DNA from 2 places in the Desulfitobacterium sp. LBE genome. Region 2 is predicted to be linked to the other one. Evidence: riboswitches for the same ligand, from Rfam matches in the RefSeq annotation. Region 2 holds a riboswitch; the other holds the start of a gene.

Region 1 (11,387 bases), 2.0 Mb from region 2:
GCCGGGGGGAGGAATGATCCGCATCACGGCCCGAAAAGGGGAGAAGGAGGAGTTGTTTTTAGCCGTTGAGGATAATGGCGGGGGATTTGAGGACGCGGAGAAGGGAAAGGATCCCCTCCGGCTCGGTGGTGTAGGCCTGAAAAATGTGGCAGAGAGGATCCGGCTCTATTATGGAGAAGACTATGGACTATCTATCGCTAACCGCCCTGGACAGGGGGCCACGATCATCCTGCGTTTGAAGACGACGCTGCCTGTTCCTTAAGCGCCCCCAGTGAATATGTGATTGGAGCTGATTTGGTTAGAGCCATTTTGGTTAGAGTCGGTTTGTCAGAGCCGGTTAGGTGTTACAGTTTAATAGTTTGCAAAAGATGAAGCCGCTCCCGGGCTTCTCTATTTTTATATGGGGCTTAATCTGGCATAAATCAAATGAAAGCGTTATGATAGAAGAAGAATTCTTGCCCAGTATTCTGTCATACTTAAAACGATGAGGAATTAGGTGTTCAGAGTACCAGGCACAGAAAGGAGATATTCAGCAGATGAAATCTTTTCTTTCAAGCTGTACCACAGGAGGATGCGGAGCCAAAATCGGACCCGGCGAATTATCGAAGGTTCTTTCCGGTCTGCCCGTTTTTCAGGATCCTCAGCTTCTGGTAGGCTTTGATGCTTCAGATGATGCGGCAGTTTATCAGATAAATGAAGATACAGCCATCGTTTCTACCGTGGATTTCTTTACCCCCATGGTGGAAGATCCGCGCACCTTTGGACGCATTGCCGCGGCTAATGCCTTAAGTGATGTCTATGCCATGGGTGGGAGCCCTCTTTTTGCTTTGAACCTTGTCTGCTATCCTGAGCGGGAGGACATCCAGGACTTGGGGGAGATCTTGGCAGGAGGAGCGGAGAAGCTCCAGGAAGCGGGAGCTGTTCTCTGCGGAGGGCACTCCATCTATGACCGGGAGCCCAAATATGGCCTGGCGGTCACCGGGCGGCTTAATCCCCGGCAGATCTGGAAGAACAATACCCCCCAGCCCGGGGATCGGCTGATCCTTACCAAACCCCTGGGAGTTGGTATTGTCATGGCTGCCCTGCGGGGAGAAATGGCAGAAGCGGCGGCTGTAGAAGCAGCCCTGGCCTCCATGCAGCGCCTCAATAAATACGCGGCTGAAAAAGCCCGGGACTTTCCCATTCATGCCTGCACGGATATCACCGGCTTTGGACTCCTTGCCCATACCCGGGAGATGGCCGGTGGGTCCACGACCATTGTGCTCCACCCCTCGGAGCTGCCTTATATTGCTCAAGCTTATACTTATGCCCAAGGCTATCTCCTGACCGCAGCCGGCCAGCGCAATCGCAACTTTATGGAGGGCGCGGTGGAATTCGGGGATACCCCCTTTCCGTTACAGGAGCTGATGCTCGATCCCCAGACCTCGGGCGGCCTGCTGCTCAGTGTCCCCGGAGACTGTGCCCAGGAGGCTTTGCGTGCCATACAGGAGACAGAGCCCCAAGCAGCACTGATCGGAGAAGTCCTCCCCCGCCAGGACTTCCCCATTCTTCTAGGGTGAATCAAGGGGACAGGTCCCGTTTTTCATGCTGCCCCGTCTGCTTCCCGAGCGGGCAGCATGATGAACATAAATTTGCTTCATCAGTGATAACCTAAACCAACATGAAGCAGCATGGCAGTCTGACAGTATTAGAACACCGCCGGCTTAGCCTGCGGATTTAGATAAGGAGGACGATTTAATGATAACCATCGATGCTCTGGGACAAGTGTGCCCCATCCCTGTGATTCGTGCCAAGAAAGCCCTGGAGGGATTGGGCGAAGCAGGGGGAGTCGTGGCGGTACTGGTGGATAACGATATATCGCGGCAAAATCTGCAAAAGATGGCCGAAGGTATGGGCTATCAGAGTGAGTATCAGGAAAAAGACAACGGCGTCATTGAAGTCACCATTGTCGCTGGAGAAGGCTGTGCTGTTGAAACCTCCAGAACGCCGGCAGATTCAGGCCTGGTGGTCGCCATCGGGCGGAACACCATGGGAGAAGGCAGCGAAGAACTGGGACGAATTCTCCTTAAAGGGTTTATCTATTCCCTCAGAGAGCTGACCCCGCCGCCTGCCCGCCTTCTCTTCTTTAATTCCGGAGCCTATCTGACCAGTAAGGACTCTAACAGTATAGAAGATTTAAAAGCCATGGCGGCTCAAGGGACCATCATTCAAACCTGCGGTACCTGCATCAACTATTATGGTATTACCGAGCAACTGGCAGTAGGCCAGGTGGCCAATATGTATGATATTGTCACCGCCATGGCCGAGGCCAAACGCCTCATCAATATTTAGTCTCATCACTATTTAATAGTGAAATTTCCAAAATTACAGCGCAAGTGAGGTAAGAACATGGACATTCAAGAGCGGGTCGCCAAGCTCAGAAAACTGATGACAGATCATGGCCTGGCTGCCTATATTATTCCCAGTTCCGACTCCCATCTCAGCGAATATGTGGCCGACCACTTTAAAAGCCGGCAGTGGATTTCCGGCTTTACCGGTTCCGCCGGAACAGTAGTCATTACTCTGAAGGATGCCGGTCTATGGACAGATGGCCGCTATTACATTCAAGCGGAACGACAGCTCCGCAATTCAGGAATTCGTCTGTTCAAGGCAGCCGACCCTCAAGTGCCCAGCTATACAGAATGGTTAAAAGAGAATTTACCGGAGGGAAGCACCCTTGGCTTGGACGGACATGTTTTTTCGGCCAAACAGCTTAGAGACATGGAAAAAGAATGGGCGGGCAGAATTACCATAAAATTCGACCAGGATCTGGTGGGGCAGCTATGGCAAGAGCGTCCTCCCATCCCGGCCGCTGATATCTTTGTTCATGACGTAAGCTATGCGGGGCGTTCCCGGGTCGAGAAGCTCAATGAGCTTCGTCAGCAGATGAAGGGCAAGGGAGCCAATGTTCATGTACTGACAGCTTTGGATGATATCGCCTGGCTCCTAAATATCCGGGGAGCCGATGTCCCCAACAACCCGGTGACCATTGCTCATGTCCTGGTTACCGAGGATGCCTGCACCTTATGTATCGATCCGGGCAAGGTTCCGGCTCCGGTAAAAGCCGAGCTGGAGAGAGATGGAATCCAAATCAAAGACTATGCCGCTGTCGCCGGGCTTCTGCAGGGCCTTGGCGGGGATGATGCCGTCCTTATCGATCCTGAGAGCGTCAACGCGTTCCTTGACCATGCCATCCATCCCCAAACGAAAAAGATTGAGGGAGCTAACCCCACAGCAATGCTGAAGGCTGTCAAAAATGAGACAGAACTGGATAACCTGAAAACCAGCAATATCCATGACGGAGTGGCGATGGTCCGTTTTATCAAATGGCTCAAAACCACCCTGGGCAAGGAAGAAATAACTGAGCTCTCGGCTGAAGATACCCTGGAAACCCTGCGAAGAGCAAACAAGGAATGTGTGGGCCTGAGTTTCGATACCATTGCCGGCTATAAAGACCATGCTGCCATGATGCACTATAAGGCCACTGCGGAAAGCGCTTACACCTTGGCGGCCGAAGGATTTCTTTTGGTGGATTCAGGCGGTCAATACTTCGGCGGCACCACCGACATCACCCGTACTATCGTTTTAGGCCCCCTGACTGAAGAAGAAAAAAGAGATTTTACCCTGGTGCTGAAGGGACATATCGCCTTAGCCACCGTTAAATTCCTTTACGGTGCTACAGGCTCCAACTTAGATGTCCTGGCCAGACAGCCCATCTGGAAATACGGCATGGATTACAAATGCGGTACAGGTCATGGAGTGGGTATGTTTTTGAATGTTCATGAAGGCCCCCAGCGGCTGAGCCAGACCCCTAATGCCGTAAAACTGGAAGCAGGGATGATCCTGACCAATGAGCCCGGTATCTATAAAGAAGGGAAACACGGCATTCGCACCGAGAATATGATGGTGGTGAGAAAAGCCGAGGAGACTGAATTCGGCCAATTTATGGGCTTTGAAGCTGTGACCTATTGCCCCATCGACTTAGGGGGTGTGGATCAAAGCCTCCTCACAGAAGAAGAGCAAACATGGCTGGATGACTACAACCAAATGGTCTACACCACCCTGGAGCCTTATCTGGATGCTGAAGAAAAAGCCTGGCTGGCTCAGGAATGCGGCAGATAAGACTTAAATTACTGAATACCCTGGAATCAGGCTTTCAGCCTTGTGAAGCTGAAGGCTTGATTTTTTATGGTTGCAAAGCTAGACTGATTACAAATGGACAATAACAAAATGAGATGGTGTCCAAGAGATTAATGGCACAAAAACGTCATTAGAGGAGAGAACGGGATGAAATTAATATCATGGAATGTCAATGGCCTGCGGGCTTGTCTGAATAAGGGCTTTATGGACTTTTTCCAGCAGGAGCAAGCGGATATCTTTTGCCTGCAGGAGACCAAGCTTCAGGAAGAGCAGATCCCTTTCCAGTTGGAGGGGTATCACGCCTATTGGAATTTTGCTCAGAAAAAGGGTTATTCCGGAACCGCAGTCTTTGCCAAGAAAGAACCCCTGAGTGTGTCCTATGGGATCGGCCAGGAAGAGCATGATCAGGAAGGGCGGGTCATTACCCTTGAATTTGATACCTTTTACCTGGTCACGGTCTACACCCCCAACTCGCAAAGGGACTTGGCCCGCTTGGATTATCGCATGATCTGGGAAGCGGAATTCCTCGGTTATCTTAAAAACCTGGAAAAATCCAAACCGGTGATCCTTTGTGGCGATCTCAATGTCGCCCATACGGAGATCGATCTCAAAAATCCCAAAACCAATCGCAAAAATGCTGGCTTCACTGATGAAGAACGGGCAAAATTCAGTGAACTGCTTAAGAACGGCTTTATCGATACCTTCCGCCATTTCAACCCGGATAAAAAAGAAGCTTACACCTGGTGGTCCTACATGTTCAACGCCCGGGCCAATAATGCAGGGTGGCGTATCGACTACTTTTGTGTCTCGGAAAGCCTGAAGAATGAGCTCAAAGACGCCATGATCTACGATCAGATCATGGGCTCCGATCATTGCCCGGTGGGCCTGGAAATTTTCTGATTCCCGTATATTAATAGTTTGTTGACCCTCAGATAGTGTGAGGACAAACTAAAAAAGAAAAAGGAACTGACACCTCGCGAACCTTATTCCGGTTCAAAAGCTGTCAGTTCCTTTTTCTCTTGGCAAAAATAAAAGATTGACAGAGTGAGAGTCAGAATATATAATTCCGATATGTCATACTAAATGTATAGGAATTATATAAATGTGTTTGAGCAGATAGTTAAGCAAATATTTAAGCAGATAGTTGAGCTGCAGAGGCTCTATAGAATGGACTGAAAGAGAGGCCGGCATGAATTTAAATTGGGAATTCATTCTTCAAAACATTCCTTTATATGAAAAAGCGGCCTGGCTTACTTTAAAGCTGGCTTTTTGGGGGACACTGTTCTCCCTGCTCCTTGGCCTGATCTGCAGTGTCATTATGTATTACCGTATACCTCTTTTAAAAACGATCATGGGAGGGTATATAGAGCTCTCCCGGAACACCCCTTTGCTGATCCAGGTCTACTTTCTCTATTTTGGACTGCCCAAGCTGGGGGTGACATTAAGTGAGACGGCTTGTGCAATTCTTGGTCTTTCCTTTTTAGGAGGGAGCTATATGGCTGAGGCCTTGCGCGGCGGAATGGAAGCGGTGAGCAAATCCCAGATTGAATCCGGCCTGAGCTTAGGGCTTTCACGGTGGCAGCTGATTCGCTATGTGGTATTCCCTCAGGCGTTTTCCTTCAGCATCCCGGCCCTTGGCGCCAACTGTATCTTCTTGCTCAAAGAAACCTCCGTCCTCGGGGCCATCGCTATTCTCGATCTTATGAATGTTACCAAAGATCTGATCGGGATGTATTATCAGACCGTTGAATCCCTCTTAATGTTGGTTGTTTCTTACTTAATCATCCTGTTGCCTTTGTCTTTGTTCTTGACTTGGTTGGAGAGGAAGGTGCGCTATGCTGAATTCGGCCCTTGAGATGCTTTTTACCTCACAGAATATAGTGCGTCTGCTGGAGGGGTTGCTGGTTACAGTAAGGATTGCCTTGATCGCTATCTTAATCTCTGCCTGCACAGGAATTGCCTTTGGTCTGCTCATGACCATGAAATCCAAGATCATCAAGGTGCTCTGCCGCCTTTACCTGGAAGCCTTCCGAATTATTCCCGTCCTTGTCTGGTTATTCATCGGCTATTTCGGCATAACCTCAGTCTTTGCTATTCATCTGGAAGGTGAGGTCATCGTCATCATTGTCTTTATTCTCTGGGGGACGGCAGAAATGGGTGACATCGTCAGGGGCGCCCTGGAGTCCTTGCCCCGTCATCAGAGCGACTCCGGTAAAGCGCTGGGTTTAAGCTTTGGGCAGCTTTACCGGTATGTTTTAATCCCTCAGGCTGTAAGACGGATGCTGCCCGCCACGATTAACCTGGCCACACGGATGGTCAAGACCACCTCCCTTGCGGTACTTATCGGGGTGGTGGAAATCCTCAAAGTCGGTCAGCAGATGATCGAGAACGCCCGCTTTACCGTTCCCACGGCCTCCTTCTGGATTTATGGACTTATTTTTATTCTGTACTTCATCATGTGTTATCCATTGTCCCGTCTGGCCAAGAGACTGGAAGCCAAGTGGAGCAGTTAGGAGTGATTCAATGAGCAATGATTCAATAAGTGGTGGTTCAATAACTAATGAGCAAAGAGAAATTTTACTGACCATCAAGGATTTGCATAAAGAGTATGGGGGCAAACCCGTTCTTAAGGGGATTGATCTCCAGGTCCCCAGAGGTGAGGTCATTGTGGTTTTAGGGCCCTCCGGATGCGGTAAAAGCACTCTGCTCCGCTGCCTTAACGGTCTTGAACCCATTCAAAAAGGAGATATCCTGCTGTCAGGTCAAAGCCTGATCAGAGGAAAAGTCGATTGGGGGCAGATTCGTCAGCAGATTGGTATGGTTTTTCAAAACTATGATCTTTTTCCCCATATGACGGTGATTGAGAATATTCTCCTGGGGCCTGCAAAGGTACAGAACAGGGAGCGCAGCCAAGTCATGGAGCAAGCCAAGGCCCTTTTGGAAAGAGTGGGGTTATTCGATAGAATGGACGCTTGGCCAAGGGAGCTATCCGGAGGCCAGAAGCAAAGAATCGCTATCGTCAGAGCCTTATGCATGAATCCGGAGATCATGCTTTTTGATGAGGTGACAGCATCCCTTGATCCGGAAATGGTCCGGGAAGTTCTTGACGTGATGCTGGGCCTGGCCAAACAGGGAATGACCATGATCATTGTCACTCATGAGATGGGCTTTGCCCAAGCCGTCGCCGACCGGGTCGTCTTCATGGATTCAGGTACTATTTGTGAAATTGCCGGTCCCCAGGAGTTCTTCAATAACCCACGCACCGAGCGGGCGAAGCAATTTCTTAATATATTTCAATATTAGTGCCGGTGCGCCAGGCGGGTGCAGCAATACTGCAGCCTTCCGCAGCGTTCCATAGGTTTTCACAGTGCCGGGCAACTAGAGCCAAAGGAAAGCTATAAAAATATCCCAAAAAGAAGAGAAGAAAGGTTGAGAGAAAAGATGAAAAAGATGATCAGATCCCTGGCCCTCGTTCTGGCCGGAGCGTTGCTCTTGGGCGGACTTGTGGGGTGCGGCCAGACAGGCGGCGACCAAGCCAATAATGCCAACAACGCCTCCCCAGCAGGCTCCCTGGAAGAAATCAAGCAGCGGGGAACCCTGCGGATTGGGGTGTTCAGCGATAAGCCGCCCTTTGGTTATGTAGATGCCAATGGCCAGAATCAAGGCTTTGATGTGGAAATCGCCAGACGCTTCGCCAAAGACCTTTTAGGGGACGAATCCAAGGTAGAGTTCGTATTGGTGGAGGCTGCCAACAGAGTACCTTATCTGGAATCCAACAAGGTCGACATTATTATGGCTAATTTCACAGTGACAGAAGAAAGAAAGCAAAAAGTGGATTTTGCCAACCCCTATATGAAAGTTGCCCTGGGGATCGTCTCACCTGACGGAGCCTTGATCACCTCTATCGACCAGCTTCAAGGGCAGAAGGTTATTGTCAATAAAGGAACCACGGCTCAGGATTATCTGACCAAAAACCACCCGGATCTGGAACTTCTTAAATATGATCAAAACACGGAAGCCTTTGAAGCCTTAAAAGATGGCCGGGGAGCCGCCTTAGCTCATGACAATACGGAAGTCCTCGCCTGGGCCAAATCCAATCCGGGCTTCACCGTAGGTGTACCTACTTTAGGCAGCACGGACACCATTGCACCGGCAGTAAAGAAGGGCGACACCGAACTCTTAAACTGGATCAATCAGGAGCTGGCAGAGCTTGCTAAAGAAGATTTTGTAAGGAAAGCTTATGAAAAAACCCTCCTGCCCGTGTACGGGGACGATGTAAAACCTGAGGAGCTGATTGTCGAAGGCGGGAAACTTTAAGCCCAGAGTATATATATCTAAATATATATCTAAGGATAATAAGGAGTAAGACGGTTCTCATCCTGCTTTAGCCGGGGAGAGCCGTCTTCTGTTATGAAAAAGATCTGAAAAGGAGCCGCAAAAGCCTCAGAAAAATGCTGAAAAGCTACGCGACTCGTACAATCCCTCTACAATAATTTTGTTATAGAGCAGATTGACATTAGTGCCAAGATGTAATAATATAGTGCCAATGACGATTTTCATCGTCATCAACTAAATACAGCCCATTTCTTATCAAGAGTGGTGGAGGGACTGGCCCGATGAAACCCAGCAACCGGTATTCAGATGAATACAACGGTGCTAATTCCTGCGATGGAAGCATTGATAGATGAGAGAGGAATTTTTGGTGATACCCTCTTTCTTGGAAAGAGGTTTTCTTTATTTTAAAGACAAACCCATTCAGAATGAACGAAGAATTTTCTAAGTGTAGCGAAGGGAGAATACTATGCCGATCAATGTACCCGATGGCCTGCCCGCAGCAGAAATACTCACCAAAGAGGATGTGTTTATTATGGAAGAGAGGCGTGCCGAGCATCAGGACATTCGCCCTCTCAGTATTGTCATTCTCAATCTCATGCCCAATAAGATCGTAACCGAAACACAGATTCTCCGGCTCTTAGGGAATTCCCCCTTGCAAGTGGATATTACCCTGCTTTACCCGGAAACCCATCACTCCAAGAATACCCCGGAAGAATACCTGATTAAGTATTATCAGACCTTTGACAGCATCAAAGATCAGAAATTTGACGGCATGATCATTACCGGGGCCCCTATCGAGCAGATGCCCTTTGAAGAGGTTGATTTTTGGCCGGAGCTGCAGAAGATTATGGACTGGAGTAAAGCCCATGTCTTTTCCACTCTTTTCATTTGCTGGGGAGCCCAGGCCGGGCTTTACCACTTCTTTGGTGTTCCCAAGTATCCTTTGCCGGCGAAGATGTTCGGTGTTTTCCCTCATACCTTAAACCGCAAGGATGTCCGCTTGCTCAGAGGTTTTGATGACGTTTTTTATGTGCCTCACTCCCGGCATACAGAAGTCAGAAAGGAAGATATCGTCAAGGCGCCGGAGCTGGAGATTCTTTCCGAATCTGAGGAGTCCGGAGTCTACCTGATCGGGACCAAGGGTGGCCGGCAGATTTTTGCCACAGGTCATTCCGAATACGATCCCCATACCCTGAAAGCGGAATATGATCGGGATATGGCCCTGGAGCTCCCCATCAACATTCCTCAGAACTATTACCCCGGGGATGATCCCAGGAAGACGCCTCTCGTCAAGTGGAGAGGGCATTCTAATTTGCTTTTTGCCAATTGGCTCAATTACTATGTCTATCAGGAAACACCCTATAACCTTGAAGAACTGGGCAATAGATAAAATACAAATACCACGATAGAAAGAAGGATGTCGGATGCCGGATTATACAAAAGATAGGGAGGCTGCTTGGCAGCTTCTCAACGAGTATGTAAAAAGTGAAACCCTATTGCGTCACTCCATGACAGTGGAAGCGGTGATGCGCCATTTTGCTTCCCTTTATCAGGAAGATCCCGACCTTTGGGGAAATATCGGCTTATTGCATGATATTGATTTTGAGATGTACCCAGATCAACACTGCCGCAAAACCCGGGAGATCCTCACCCCCCAAGGCTTGCCGGATGAATTTATCCGGGCTATTGAAAGCCATGGCTACGGTCTGGTCCATGATGTGGAGCCCCGGGAGAACGTGGAAAAGGTCCTGTTTACCATTGACGAATTGACAGGTCTGGTCTCAGCCACGGCTTTGCTCCGTCCCAGCAAGAGCCTTCACGACCTGACCGCTAAATCTGTCAAAAAGAAATGGAAGCAAAAGAGCTTTGCGGAGAATGTCAACCGGGAAGTGATCGAAGCTGGAGCCAACCGCTTGGGCAAGGATTTGAACGAGATCATTGAAGAGACCATTAAAGGAATGCGCACCGTCGCCGTTGCCATCGGCTTGGAGGGCAATATCGAAGCAGGTGCCGAAGCAGGAAAATAATTATTTTGCTGATAACTCTTGACAAAAAGCTGTGTAATAGATTAGAATCATAACAACGTCAATCTATAATCCAACACGATGAAAGGACGTCCGGCGCCGAATATGTATAGAGAGCTGACGGTTGGTGCAAGTCAGTCATAGAAGCGAAGCGGATTCCATCCTGGAGTGGCCAATGATGAATTGTGACGGGTTCCGCCCGATATCGCGGACATAAGTTGGCCGATTACGGCAACATGGGTGGCAACGCGGGAATAACCTCTCGTCCCTGATTGGGATGAGAGGTTTTATTTATTTTCTGCGCGGCACTGCCCTAGTTCTCCTTAAGGATACTAAGGAGGATAGGGCAGGATTCACTGCCCATTAACCGTAAAGGCTGAAACTTGGGTGGCACCGCGGAATACCCGCCCCAATGACTGGGGTGGGTTTTGTCTATTCTGGACAAACCAATATCTGTAAACGTTCATAAAACATGATAAATAAGGAGGATATTTCAAGATGAAAAGAGTGTACAATTTTTCAGCAGGGCCGGCTGTATTGCCTGAGGAAGTCCTGAGAGAAGCCGCCGAGGAAATGCTGGATTACCAGGGAACAGGCATGTCCGTCATGGAAATGAGCCACCGCTCCAAGACCATTGAAGGCATGATGAACGAGGCCGCCCAAGACTTAAGGGACCTGCTGAAGGTTCCTGATAATTACAAGATCCTCTTCCTCCAGGGAGGGGCCTCCCAACAATTTGCCATGGTTCCCATGAACCTGATGAAGAACCGGGTAGCGGATCACCTGAACACCGGGCAATGGGCCAAGAAAGCTATTTCCGAAGGAAAACTCTACGGCAAAATCAATGTC
Region 2 (11,387 bases):
TCATTATTATATGACAGTAAACAAAGTAATGTCAATAGAGCAGATTGATATATTACAGAATAATGTAATCCCTTCACTATAGAACTCTGAAGCAGTGCTACAGAATTTGTATTCCTTCGTTTAGACTGCCGCTTCGAAAACCCTCTAAATCCAGAGTAACATAGGTAAACCCTAATTCCTTGAGGGGCTTGACAATAGTATCGTGGTCCAATTCCATAAGTTTTAAAAAATCCTTTTTAGGAATTTCCAATCGGGCCATATCCTGATGATAACGCACTCTTAAATTTGCAAATCCCAGTTCTTTAAGTAAAGCTTCCGCTTGCTCTACGCGCCGAAGCTTTTCGATCGTGATCTCCTCTCCGTAGGGAAAGCGAGAAGATAGACAAGGGCTGGAGGGCTTATCCCAAGTTGAAAGTCCCATCTTCTTGGACAATTGACGAATCTCTTCTTTGTTTAAGCCCGCTTCCTGCAGCGGACTCCTGATCCCCAAAGCTCTGGCTGCCTGCATGCCGGGGCGGTAATCCTTAAGATCGTCGGCATTGCTCCCGTCAAGAACCCAATTGATCTTCTTCTCTTGGGCAATGCCTAACAGCTTTGTAAACAGCTCATTTTTACAATGAAAACAACGATTCTGGGCGTTCTTTACAAACTCCTCTTTGCCCATTTCTTCAGTTTCGATGACCAAAAACTTTGCCCCAAACTCTTTGGCCTGCTGCAAAGCATTGTTATAATCGGCTGAAGGCATAGTTTCCGAAGCACCGATGACAGCAAGACAGTGATCCCCCAAGGTTTCATGAGCTACTTTTAAGAGAAAGGTGCTGTCCACCCCACCCGAAAAAGCCACCACAACCGCTTCCATTTCTTTGATAATTTGCTTTAAGTGATTCAGCTTTGCCTGCATGATTTACCTCCAGATTACTCAAGCTTAATTAACTTTCACGCTTCAATCGATTATGCTTTAGAATTATCGCTAAAATAGTAGTTTCTCAGTTTCTCCATTTTTCGAGAATATTCCTCTTGAGTCAAGATTCCTTGCCTGACTAATTCCGAAAGCACTTTCGTATAGCGTTCTAATTCTTTCATCTTTTTACTTGAAACCTTCTTTTGATTGTAAAACTGTATGACTTCTTCTAACTCATGATTATCCAGCACACCGATAGCTTGCAACTTAACCAAGCTTAACTCGCCTTCCTCATTAACCGCAACGTTATTGGCGTTTTTGATCAATGGCTGTATAGCCAGCCTTACGGCAAGAAATATAATAATGAAAAGTAATATCGAATATACAAGGATTCCCTCTATTGTCATAGCTCCCCTCCGCGAGTTAAATTAATCAGTTACTCACCAATCTTGTTCCCAGTGTAAACAGTTCAAGGCTGGATTCCTGCTTAGCTCCGCTTAACTAAGGTATTCTCAAAAAGCATAGAATTTTCCTCTTTTCAGAATGAAGTATATTTAGGACATAAAAAATTCACTTGCAAAGCCCATAGGAATAATATAATATTATAAACATCTTAGCAGGCTTAAAGCGAATTAAATATGGACTTATGTCAAAGCTCTTATCAAGAGAGGCGGAGGGACTGGCCCCATGAAGCCCGGCAACCTACATATGTGAGGTGCTAAATCCAGAGAACCATCAGGTTCGAAGATAAGAGGACGTGGAAACAGTTCACGACCTCTTTGGAGGTCGTTTTTGTTAGTTCGAATCTTCTTTGAGGCTCAACAACATGAATAACCTTTGCCAATGTGTTCATACGAGGAGGAATGAAAATGAATATTTTAACCGAACTGGCTCAGATCGGCAATCGCCGGGATCCTTACGGAGCGATCAGCTTTCCTGTTTACCATTCGTCTACCTTTGCTCACCCCGGCTTTGGCCAAAGCACAGGCTTTGATTACTCACGAACCGGTAATCCCACCCGCCAAGCATTAGAAGATGCTATGGCAAGCCTGGAAGAGGGTACCAAAGGGTTTGCTTTTTCCTCAGGCATGGGTGCCATCACTACCATCCTCTCCTTATTCTCCCAGGGCGAGCATCTTCTCGTCACCGAAGATCTCTATGGAGGAACCTACCGCATCCTTGAAGAGGTCTTCAGCCGCTTTGGCCTCCAAGTCACTTTTGTTGATTCCAGTGATCTCGACACCATCGCAAAAGAGATCCGCCCCCACACAAAAGCCATCTTCACCGAAACACCGACCAACCCTCTAATGAAGATTGCCGACCTAAAGGGGATCGCTTCCTTGTGCCAGAAGCACGGTCTCTTAAATATAGTGGACAATACTTTTCTTACACCCTATTTGCAAAAACCACTGAACTTGGGAGCAGACATTGTTATTCATAGTGGCACCAAATATCTTGGCGGCCATAATGATGTCGTGGCGGGCCTCGTCGTGGTTCAAGGAGAAGAGCTTGCAGCTCGCTTTGGACGTTTGCAGAACTCTCTCGGCGCTACATTGGGCCCCCAAGATTCCTGGCTAATTATCCGGGGGTTGAAAACCTTGGCCCTGCGCATGAGAGCACAAGAAGAAAATGCCCTCCAGATTGCACAATGGCTGGAGACGCATCCCCTTGTCACCGCGGTCTATTATCCCGGACTTAAGCATCATCCCGGCTATGCAACTCAGCTTGAACAAGCCCGAGGCTTTGGTGCTATGTTATCTTTCCGGGTAAAAAGTCCCAGCTTAATCCCCGAGATATTAAAATCCCTCAAAATTATCTCCTATGCGGAAAGCCTTGGTGGTGTAGAATCTCTAATCACTTATCCCGCTACCCAAACCCATGCCGATATCCCTCACGAAGTAAGGACAAGGCTTGGGGTGGACGATTGTCTTCTCCGGTTATCCCTGGGTATTGAAGCCGCCGAAGATCTCATTGACGATTTAGAACAAGCTTTAAAATAGATGCTTTAGGCATCCTCGCCAACGGATTTCTTATAAAACCCCTTCAGATTCTTTACCGTTTCATCAATGGTCTCATGTTTAACCGAGGTCGCATCAAATTTCACCCAAGCAAAGACCATCTGTACGCAGATCCCTATTCCAAATGCGGAAATAACTGTACCAATTCCTACGGGTCCGCCCAAAATCCAGCCTATCAAGCACACCGTTACTTCAATAATCCCACGGCAAAGCCCTATAGATAATTTAGTCTTTCTCTCTAAAGCCACCATCAGACTATCCCTTGGGCCTGCTCCAAAACCAGAGGCAATGTAGAGATAGGAACTAAAGGCGCAAAGGAATAAGCCAAGAATGAGCATAACCATCCCTGGAATAAAACTCTGCATCTCAGGGATTAGCTTTAAGGGCAATAATAAGTCGATATAAATTCCAATGGCAAATATATTAAAGATAGTGCCAAAACCCAGCTTCTCTCCAAGCAATACAACGATGATAGAGATCACCAAACTGGCCACTATAGAAACATTGCCAATCGTCATGCCCACAGTATCAGCAGTCCCCCGATGGAACACATCCCAGGGAGCATAGCCTAAATTGGCTTTCATGGTCATCACAATTCCCACGGATAATAAAAAAGTGCCTAAAAATAAATACACAAGCCTTTTCCATAAACTCATATCCGCACTTCTCCTCAATATCTCCTGATCGATTATCTAATAAGTGTAACATTTTATTGAGCACATTTCCAAACCTTTATTTTATTTCTAAGAATATCTTACTCATAAAAACGGTATTAGGGCTGGGAGACAACCAAAAGAAAGCTAATGCTTGTAATGATAAAAAACGCTATGCCCGTTAGATAAAACCAGAATTTCACCCCGTAAATTTCAGCCACTGGTCCCGCGATTAAAAGTCCCAGCGGCATCGTTGCCGACATGAGGCTGCTCATGATAGAAAAAGCACGCCCTTGTACCTCACGAGGGATTTTCTCCTGCATATAGGCTATGTAGGGGATATTATAGAGGTTTCCGCTTGCTCCCATAAACGTGCATAATGCTGCAAAGAGCCAGAAAGCGCTCTCATTCTGAGGAAGTAAACCGCAGAAAAAAGCAGTAAGCCCTAGTCCCAGAAGTCCAATATGCACCACGAACAACTTCTTTTTGATCCGGCCATAGGCTCCGATCAGCAAAGCACACAACATCATTCCCCCCGAATAGCCAAATTGGACTATACTGGCATGCCAAGCGCTTGCTTTAAAATAGTCACTGGCCATCAGGGCAAAGAACGAAGAAAGCGGCATATAAAAAATCATAGAAAGTGCAGCTGCTAAGGTAACGATACACAGTTTTTTATCTCTCTGAAAAACAGCCACTCCCTCGTGCATTTCTTTTCGAAAATTTGGGGCAAGCTGTTTTTCTTTTTTTAACTCAGGGATTTTGACCGCTGCCACAGCGATGCTTGCCAGCAATGCTCCTACTAAATCCGATAATAGTACGATAGGGAGTGGAAAAATTGCATACAATGCCGCCCCCAAAACCGGCCCCAGCATCAAAGCACCCGTCTGAGCAAATTGACTCCACCCATTCACCCGAACAAGCTCTTTTTCCGGAACCAGCAACGGTATCACCGATTGAATCGCCGGAGTATGAAAAACACTGCCAATGGCTCGAATTCCGAGGACAGCACACGCCGACCAAAAGGGCGGATTCACAACGATAAGGATCAGTGCATAAACAGCGGCTACCATCCCTATAAAAAGATCGGCACAGATAATTACGGTTTTTCGTTTTAAGCGATCTACCCAGACCCCAGCAAAAGGTCCAAGCAATAATTGCGGCAAAAAAGCAAACAACCCTGCCATAGCCAACATAAGTGGTGAAGAGGTATTGCTGGCAATCCACCAAATTAACGTAAACTGTACCGCTGAACTTCCAACTATAGAAATTGTTTGACCGATAGTTATCGTAAAAAAGTTTCTCTTCCATGGCTGTTTTCCATTGCTTGAATCAATACTCATCCTCGCATCTCCTCTTTTAAAATATACCGACGTTTGGTATGTATGTTTTCAAAATATTAGCTATTCTCTACAAGCCATTTGTAAAGAATAGCTACTTCTATTTTTGGGAAAGCGAATGGAGTTCGCCAATGGATTGAAGAACCTCTTCTGTAACTATAGGGACCCCTATTTCTTCAAATACATTTCTTGCAAAGGAAATGATATCCTTTAACTCATTGGGAGTCCAGGAATACATCCACGGGTTAAACCAAACGTTAAAAAACAAGAGAATCATCTGGGCAAGCTGACGGGGTTGAGCTGTATGAATAGAACCGTCTCTAATACCTTCCTCAATAACACCTGTAAGCAGGTCGGCTGCGGAGCCCATAGTATCACGCATATGAAGAGCCAATAACTGAGGATTTCTAAGAAACGGCGGTACGGTCTGATCGAGAGCCTCGTGTTGGGCCGATTGGATAGAAAACACAAGCATCTTGCAAAGTTTATCCAACCCGGATAGACTGCGCTCGTGAGCAATTGTTTTTATATCGGCTATCCCCTGCTCAGCTAATCTTTTATTCACCGCATCCATGATTTCTTCTTTTGACTTGAAGTGATGATAAATAGCGCCCTTGCTCAAATCTCCCAATCCATCGATGATATCCTGGATCGTCGTATGCTCATATCCTTTGGACATGAACAATTTCATAGCTGTATCGAGAATGCGGTTTATCGTTACTTCAGGATACTTATTCCGCGCCATAGTGATACCCCATTTTTTATTACATACTTTCGGTATGTATCATAGCAGGTTGCTACGTAGATGTCAAGGCAGCTAAGAGTTTATCTGCCTGTCTATGACTGCTCCCACTGCTGCTCCGATGGTGTAGGCCACTAAATCCCTCCACAAAAAGCCATACCCCAGCACCAAACCTCCCAGCCGGATTTGCCTTATAGCATCAATCCAGGGAGCATGATAAAGCTGACTGATTTCAATTCCAAAGGCGAAAAGCAACGCTACTGCAGCAAGCCAGCCGGTTCCTTTCGACCTGAAAATAAAGCAAAATATAAAGAAAACCATAAGTGCCCATAAGGCATCTCCCAAGTAGAGATTGATTGCTCCGGGCAAATCCCCTGAAAACTGCCGGCTGCTTAAGCCAAGCATTATTGTCACTCCAACCAAGATAAGGTAAGTCCATCGATTTCTTTTTATTGCCATAATCATTTCCTCTTTTGACAACAACCAATAAATTTCAATAGCTCCTCCACAGCTTGATTATACTTAATTTTCTCAACCTAGTTTAAGCATCATTAAAACATAAGCTACAGAGTTATCCTATTAAAAGTAATTTTAACAAGCTGAGTACGGAAAGCGTAGCGAGGATGATTCCTCCGCTTCTTTCCATCAGCTTTATCTTCTCATCGGGCATGGGGAGTCTTTCCCTTACCCAGCCAATATATCTCCTGCTATAGGTAAGTGTATATAGTACTATTCCCGCAAGCAGCCCAAAAATCCATAAAGATATATTAAACCACTCGGGCATCGCTTTCCTCCTTAGGCTAAATTAAGACTGAGGATTATAATTTGATCTGTTTATTCTGGCCATCAGATATTCATCTTCATATTTTCCATTTCTTATTGCCGCCAAGCGCTTTACTCCTTCTTTTTCAAAGCCAAACCTTTCATACAAATGTATAGCTCTGGCATTGTCTGCGAATACAGTCAACTCAATCCTAACCAACATTAGCCAGTTGTCCGCAACATCTACAAGCCTTCCTAACAAGGCACTGCCAACACCCTGATTCTGGTAGTCTTTATGAATCATTATGCCAATGCCCCCACTATGCCGCATGCGCTGATTAGGATATACCGTTAAGCCTGCATGTCCGATGATCACTTCCTGACCATCCTGAGATCTGGCTACCGCCACAAATTGATGCTGGTTGGCATCTAAATTGGCGATAAAATCCTCATTCCGCTTTAACTGCTCGGACGGGATACCTAAAATATTTTCAAAAACCCCAGGCATGCGCCTTAATACATTTATCCCTTTACCATCACCAATTTCTATCGGTCGAATATAAAACTCCATTCTTATTCCCTCCTGGCAAAAGTTATTGCTGCATTCCTACCCTATGCGGCTTCAACATCCTATTGTTCTTCCATTCCATCATTCTTCTGATTCTGAATCCCTTTCTCTCTTTAGCCCGATCGTTCTAATGAGGCTCAGTAGATTAACCAACCCCTGTGAACCAAGAAAAATGCCTATTCCAATAAGCAATTCGGTTATTGGTCCTCCTAAAAAAAGTATCAGCAACCCGGTGGGTTCTGACAATCCATAGCTGGAAGTATGCAGGCCGACTAATTTATTCACCAATTCCGGCAGTGAGTTTCCAATAAAATAAAGTCCCAATACTGAAAAGCCTATTCTCTGTAGCTCACTAGCCCCTAATCCGACAGTCTCATTTCGATTCTTTTCCTTAACCAAAATTTTAGCTAATTTATCAGAAAAGCACCACAGGAAAATACCAAATAGGATCGTAGTTAACGAATAAAAAGTATTTATTATACTATAATTATCTATCATATTTACCGCCGCAGGTACATTAAGTGAAAGCACTCTGAACCCTTGAATAATGAAAAAAATCCCAATAAGCTTACACCCTATACTAGCAATCTCACGCTGGTTCATTCTTTTCCCTCCCTTAAACAACCTATCACCTTTACATCAGCATTCAAGGTATTGGCAAAGCTTCTCTATTCAAATTCCGGCTCATTATGGCGACTCATACAACGTCTTTAATGCACCCAATCCGGAAATAGCGACTTCCCATTGACCACTGGTCGTCACAAGCCAATCCGCAATTTTCCGCGCCGGATGATCCGCCGGCAGATCTTTGCGCACGACTGCGTAATAATTGATGGCGAGGGGGTACTCCTTGCATACAATCGTTTCCGGCGTCGGATCAATCCCGTTATAAGAAAGCGCCTTAATATCCCTTCTTCCGTTCACGCTTTCGGAAATCTGGATATAGTAATAGAGCGAATAACCCAACGAATAGGCACTTTCCTCTCCCTCACGGGCAAAATATCGGTAATCCTCCACCATTTCCAGTATTCCGTTCATATCCCGCTCCATGTAGTTATCCTCTATTGCTGGGTTTATCGTCCTGCCCATCAGTACCAGATTCTCCAACTGTGCTTGAGAGCCGGAATCAGCGTTGCGGCAGATAGGCACGATACGCCCTTTTAGGCCTCCGAGCTCCGACCAGTCGGTAACCGACATATCGGAGTAAATCTGTTGCACCTGGGAGGCGGTAATATTGTTTACGATATTATCCTTGTGCGTAACAAACACAAGAGCTTCCGCCCCGATGGGGATATATTCAAGCTCCGTTCCTGAACTCTCAGCCATCTGCCGGATCTCTTGCGAAGGGTCCGGTACGAGAATTAAATCGACGTCTCCTGCGATAAGCATCTCATAAGACCTCATTGTTTTGGAAGCTTTCTGCGGAAGGCCCGGCCATCCGTCTCCACCGCCATCCACGTGCAGAAACATCCTTTTATATATCCTCTGCACAAGCGGAAGCGTGGAGGTCGAACCGTCGATGCGCGGATAATTTTCCGCCGTGATACCGATGGCTGCAGCGTCCTCCGACGGTGTCGGCGTTACCGTTTGCACAACTGATTTTTGAGCCGCCGGCAACTGAGACGGCAACGGCCCTTCCGCATTCCCCGTTTTCGTACAGCCCTGTATAAGAAGAGGTATCATAGCAAGCACCAAGCCCGCTGCAATTCTCATTACAGTTTTTCTAAGTTTGATTATTCTTATCCTCATAGTTCCTCCATGACTGACTGCCATAACAATCAGTTAAAAATGAATTATTGCCGGGCAAATCCATTGCTCACGTGCTTTCCCAATTATATTTAATCAGGCCAAAATGATAAATTTCAATATCACATGCAAACCATTCATGATTTACCGTCATATTACAGACGAACTTTGCCTGATTGTAACCATATGTTTCATCTATAATATCAATGATAAACACACCAGCCTGTAGTTTCGTTGTGAAATCTCGAATATCCCACTCTTTTCGATAATTATCTCTGCCGGTACAGTAGATCCTGCAAAAATCAAAGTCCGCTTTTGGAAAAGAAACCATTGCCTTTCCGATTTGTTCTACCTGATTACCATCAATAGTTCGTATCCCATCTTCCATGACAAAGATTATCATGTCACTCTCTACTCTAATACTGCTCAACCTGGCATCATGTAAGCTGATTGGCAATATCATATTAGGTTTTACATATTCCTGCATCCCGGCTACCTCCGCTAACTGATGAATCTTAGTTTCTTTACTAAGATATAGCTTCGCCAAATTAGAACATTCTTCCTTCTAATCCTTAAATTTGCACGGGATAAAGTGCAAGCACTGAATGACGGGCTTTCTCGTCATTCAGTGTTTGTCGATGGGAATTCTGACATTAAACCCTAAACTTCCCGATTGAATTTTGCAGTTCATCCGCCATCTTGGCCAGTGCTTGACTGGATGCGGCAATCTGTTCCATAGATGCGGACTGCTCTTCGGTAGCAGCCGAGACAGTCTGAGTTTGGCTGGATGCCTCCTTGCTGATATGCTCAATATCCCGTATCGAATCCACGATTTGCTGGCTTCCGGAAGCCATCTGTTGAATTGCTGCTGAAATTTCCCTGACTTGGGTGGAAACTTCACCGATAAGATTTACAATCTCTTTAAATGCCTGTCCAGCAGAGTTTACAACTTCAGATCCAACCTTTACTTCACGGGTGCCATCATGCATAGCATTGACTGCACTGCCGGTTTCCTGCTGAATTTCTGCGATCAAGCCGGCAATTTCCTTAGCCGCTTCCTGGGATTGCTCAGCCAGCTTGCGTACTTCCTCAGCAACTACGGCAAATCCTCTGCCTTGTTCGCCGGCACGAGCAGCCTCTATCGCCGCATTCAGTGCCAACAGATTGGTTTGGGCGGCAATTCCGGAAATCGCATCAACTATCTGACCGATTTCTTTCGATCGCTCACCTAATTGCCTAACTACCTGAGCTGTACCTGCTACCGTGATTTCAATGTTTTTCATCTGGGTCACCGCTGCTTCCACAGCCTTATCTCCTTGGCCAGCCGCAGTTGCAGTCATTTCAGCAGATCTCGAAACAGTATTAGCATTCGCCGCAATCTCCTGAACACCTGCCGACATCTGCTCCACGATGGATGCTGTATCATCTATAGCAGCTTCTTGCCTGGTTGCTCCTGCAGCTACATCAGTAATTGTTGCGGCAATCTGATTCGTGGCAGAGGCTGACTGCTCGGCACTGGCCGTTAGTTCCTCTGAAGAAGCCGCTACTTGTTCTGAAGTGTAGGCTATATTTTTGACTAAAACCCGCAAGTTGTCCGTCATAGTATTAAATTCAGCAGCCAGCTGACCAACTTCATCTTGAGAAATAAGATCCATTCTTCTTACCGCTAAGTTGCCTTGGGCGATTTCGCGAACTGTTCCTACTAACTGAGCCAGGGGATTAGCAATCATCCTGGCGATATACCAACCTATGCCCAAAGCCAAAACTATAGCGGCGAAAGTTATTCCTATCATAAGTTTGCTTACCATTGAAGCTAACGACTTGCTTTTTATCTCTTCATCATCGGCAATTTGGGCATTATAATCAGCAAGTTCCTCTAAAAGGGCATTCACAACATCGAGGTCGTCAGCAGCATTAGCAGCAAAATATGTATAGGCTTCATCCTGCTTTCCCGCTAATGCCAAATCCACTGCTTTGCTTCTTTCTGTCCGGTATATCTGCAATTCATCCATCAGCTTTGGTAATCGTTCTTGTTCGTATGTGTCCATAGTTGTCTTGCCATAATCGCTAAGGAGGGTGTCTACTTCCGCCGCCCGCTCTTGGACGTCCTGGAGAATCTCCTGCTGTCTGTCTTGATCCTGAGTGATAAATAATTCAAGAGTCATTGCCTCTACTGCCCTGCTTTGCCCCCGGGCTGCATTGAGCCATTTGATTGGCAGCAAATTATCCTGATACATACCTTCCAAAGAAGCAGCTAAGTTATTGGCGGAATATATCCCCACGAAGCCTACAAGCCCAAGAAATACTGCCATGAGCAGGACTAAACTATTAATTTTTGAGGCTGTTTTCAGATTGCGGAATTTTTGCATTGCTGTTACCCCCTTTTGCTTACGCTACAAATAATTTCTGAAAGTAAACATTCCTGAGTGCAGTTTCTATACTTAAATAATTCTATTGAGATTTATAAATTCCTCTAACATAAGTTTAAGTTTAGGGCAATTATTTATTAATAATAAAAGAGGAAGCCTTTTTGGGCTTCCCCTTCTACACTGCACTAAGCTAAAGTGCAATCAATATTTCCTGTAAATCAAGTTTCAATGTTCTCCATGCAGGATAAATCATCGCCAATATTCCCACCAAAAGAGAACCGATAACCA

Evidence for each region. Region 2 has a riboswitch for S-adenosylmethionine ahead of DESLBE_RS09915 (aminotransferase class I/II-fold pyridoxal phosphate-dependent enzyme). Riboswitches for the same ligand answer to the same signal wherever they lie in the genome.
Region 1: it holds a riboswitch for S-adenosylmethionine, as region 2 does, so the genes downstream of both, metA (homoserine O-succinyltransferase) here and DESLBE_RS09915 (aminotransferase class I/II-fold pyridoxal phosphate-dependent enzyme) in region 2, are expected to answer to the same signal.

Annotation. Positions count from the first base shown of each region.
Region 1 covers NZ_VLKD01000001.1:4,081,465-4,092,851, forward strand. The annotation lists gene DESLBE_RS19270 (sensor histidine kinase) at 1-262, shown strand, start outside; gene selD (selenide, water dikinase SelD) at 537-1,559, shown strand; gene yedF (sulfurtransferase-like selenium metabolism protein YedF) at 1,738-2,331, shown strand; gene DESLBE_RS19285 (aminopeptidase P family protein) at 2,389-4,161, shown strand; gene DESLBE_RS19290 (exodeoxyribonuclease III) at 4,327-5,079, shown strand; gene DESLBE_RS19295 (amino acid ABC transporter permease) at 5,369-6,034, shown strand; gene DESLBE_RS19300 (amino acid ABC transporter permease) at 6,015-6,692, shown strand; gene DESLBE_RS19305 (amino acid ABC transporter ATP-binding protein) at 6,733-7,482, shown strand; gene DESLBE_RS19310 (cysteine ABC transporter substrate-binding protein) at 7,621-8,496, shown strand; SAM riboswitch class I at 8,764-8,870, shown strand; gene metA (homoserine O-succinyltransferase) at 8,981-9,904, shown strand; gene DESLBE_RS19320 (HDIG domain-containing metalloprotein) at 9,939-10,541, shown strand; gene serC (3-phosphoserine/phosphohydroxythreonine transaminase) at 11,037-11,387, shown strand, end outside.
Region 2 covers NZ_VLKD01000001.1:2,087,831-2,099,217, forward strand. The annotation lists gene larE (ATP-dependent sacrificial sulfur transferase LarE) at 98-901, opposite strand; gene DESLBE_RS09910 (hypothetical protein) at 952-1,308, opposite strand; SAM riboswitch class I at 1,557-1,655, shown strand; gene DESLBE_RS09915 (aminotransferase class I/II-fold pyridoxal phosphate-dependent enzyme) at 1,765-2,901, shown strand; gene DESLBE_RS09920 (membrane protein) at 2,907-3,575, opposite strand; gene DESLBE_RS09925 (MFS transporter) at 3,692-4,915, opposite strand; gene DESLBE_RS09930 (TetR/AcrR family transcriptional regulator) at 5,013-5,657, opposite strand; gene DESLBE_RS09935 (DUF2809 domain-containing protein) at 5,730-6,113, opposite strand; gene DESLBE_RS09940 (hypothetical protein) at 6,226-6,438, opposite strand; gene DESLBE_RS09945 (GNAT family N-acetyltransferase) at 6,460-6,987, opposite strand; gene DESLBE_RS09950 (hypothetical protein) at 7,066-7,587, opposite strand; gene DESLBE_RS09955 (substrate-binding domain-containing protein) at 7,672-8,373, opposite strand; gene DESLBE_RS09960 (hypothetical protein) at 8,801-9,217, opposite strand; gene DESLBE_RS09965 (methyl-accepting chemotaxis protein) at 9,384-11,099, opposite strand; gene DESLBE_RS09970 (FtsX-like permease family protein) at 11,290-11,387, opposite strand, start outside.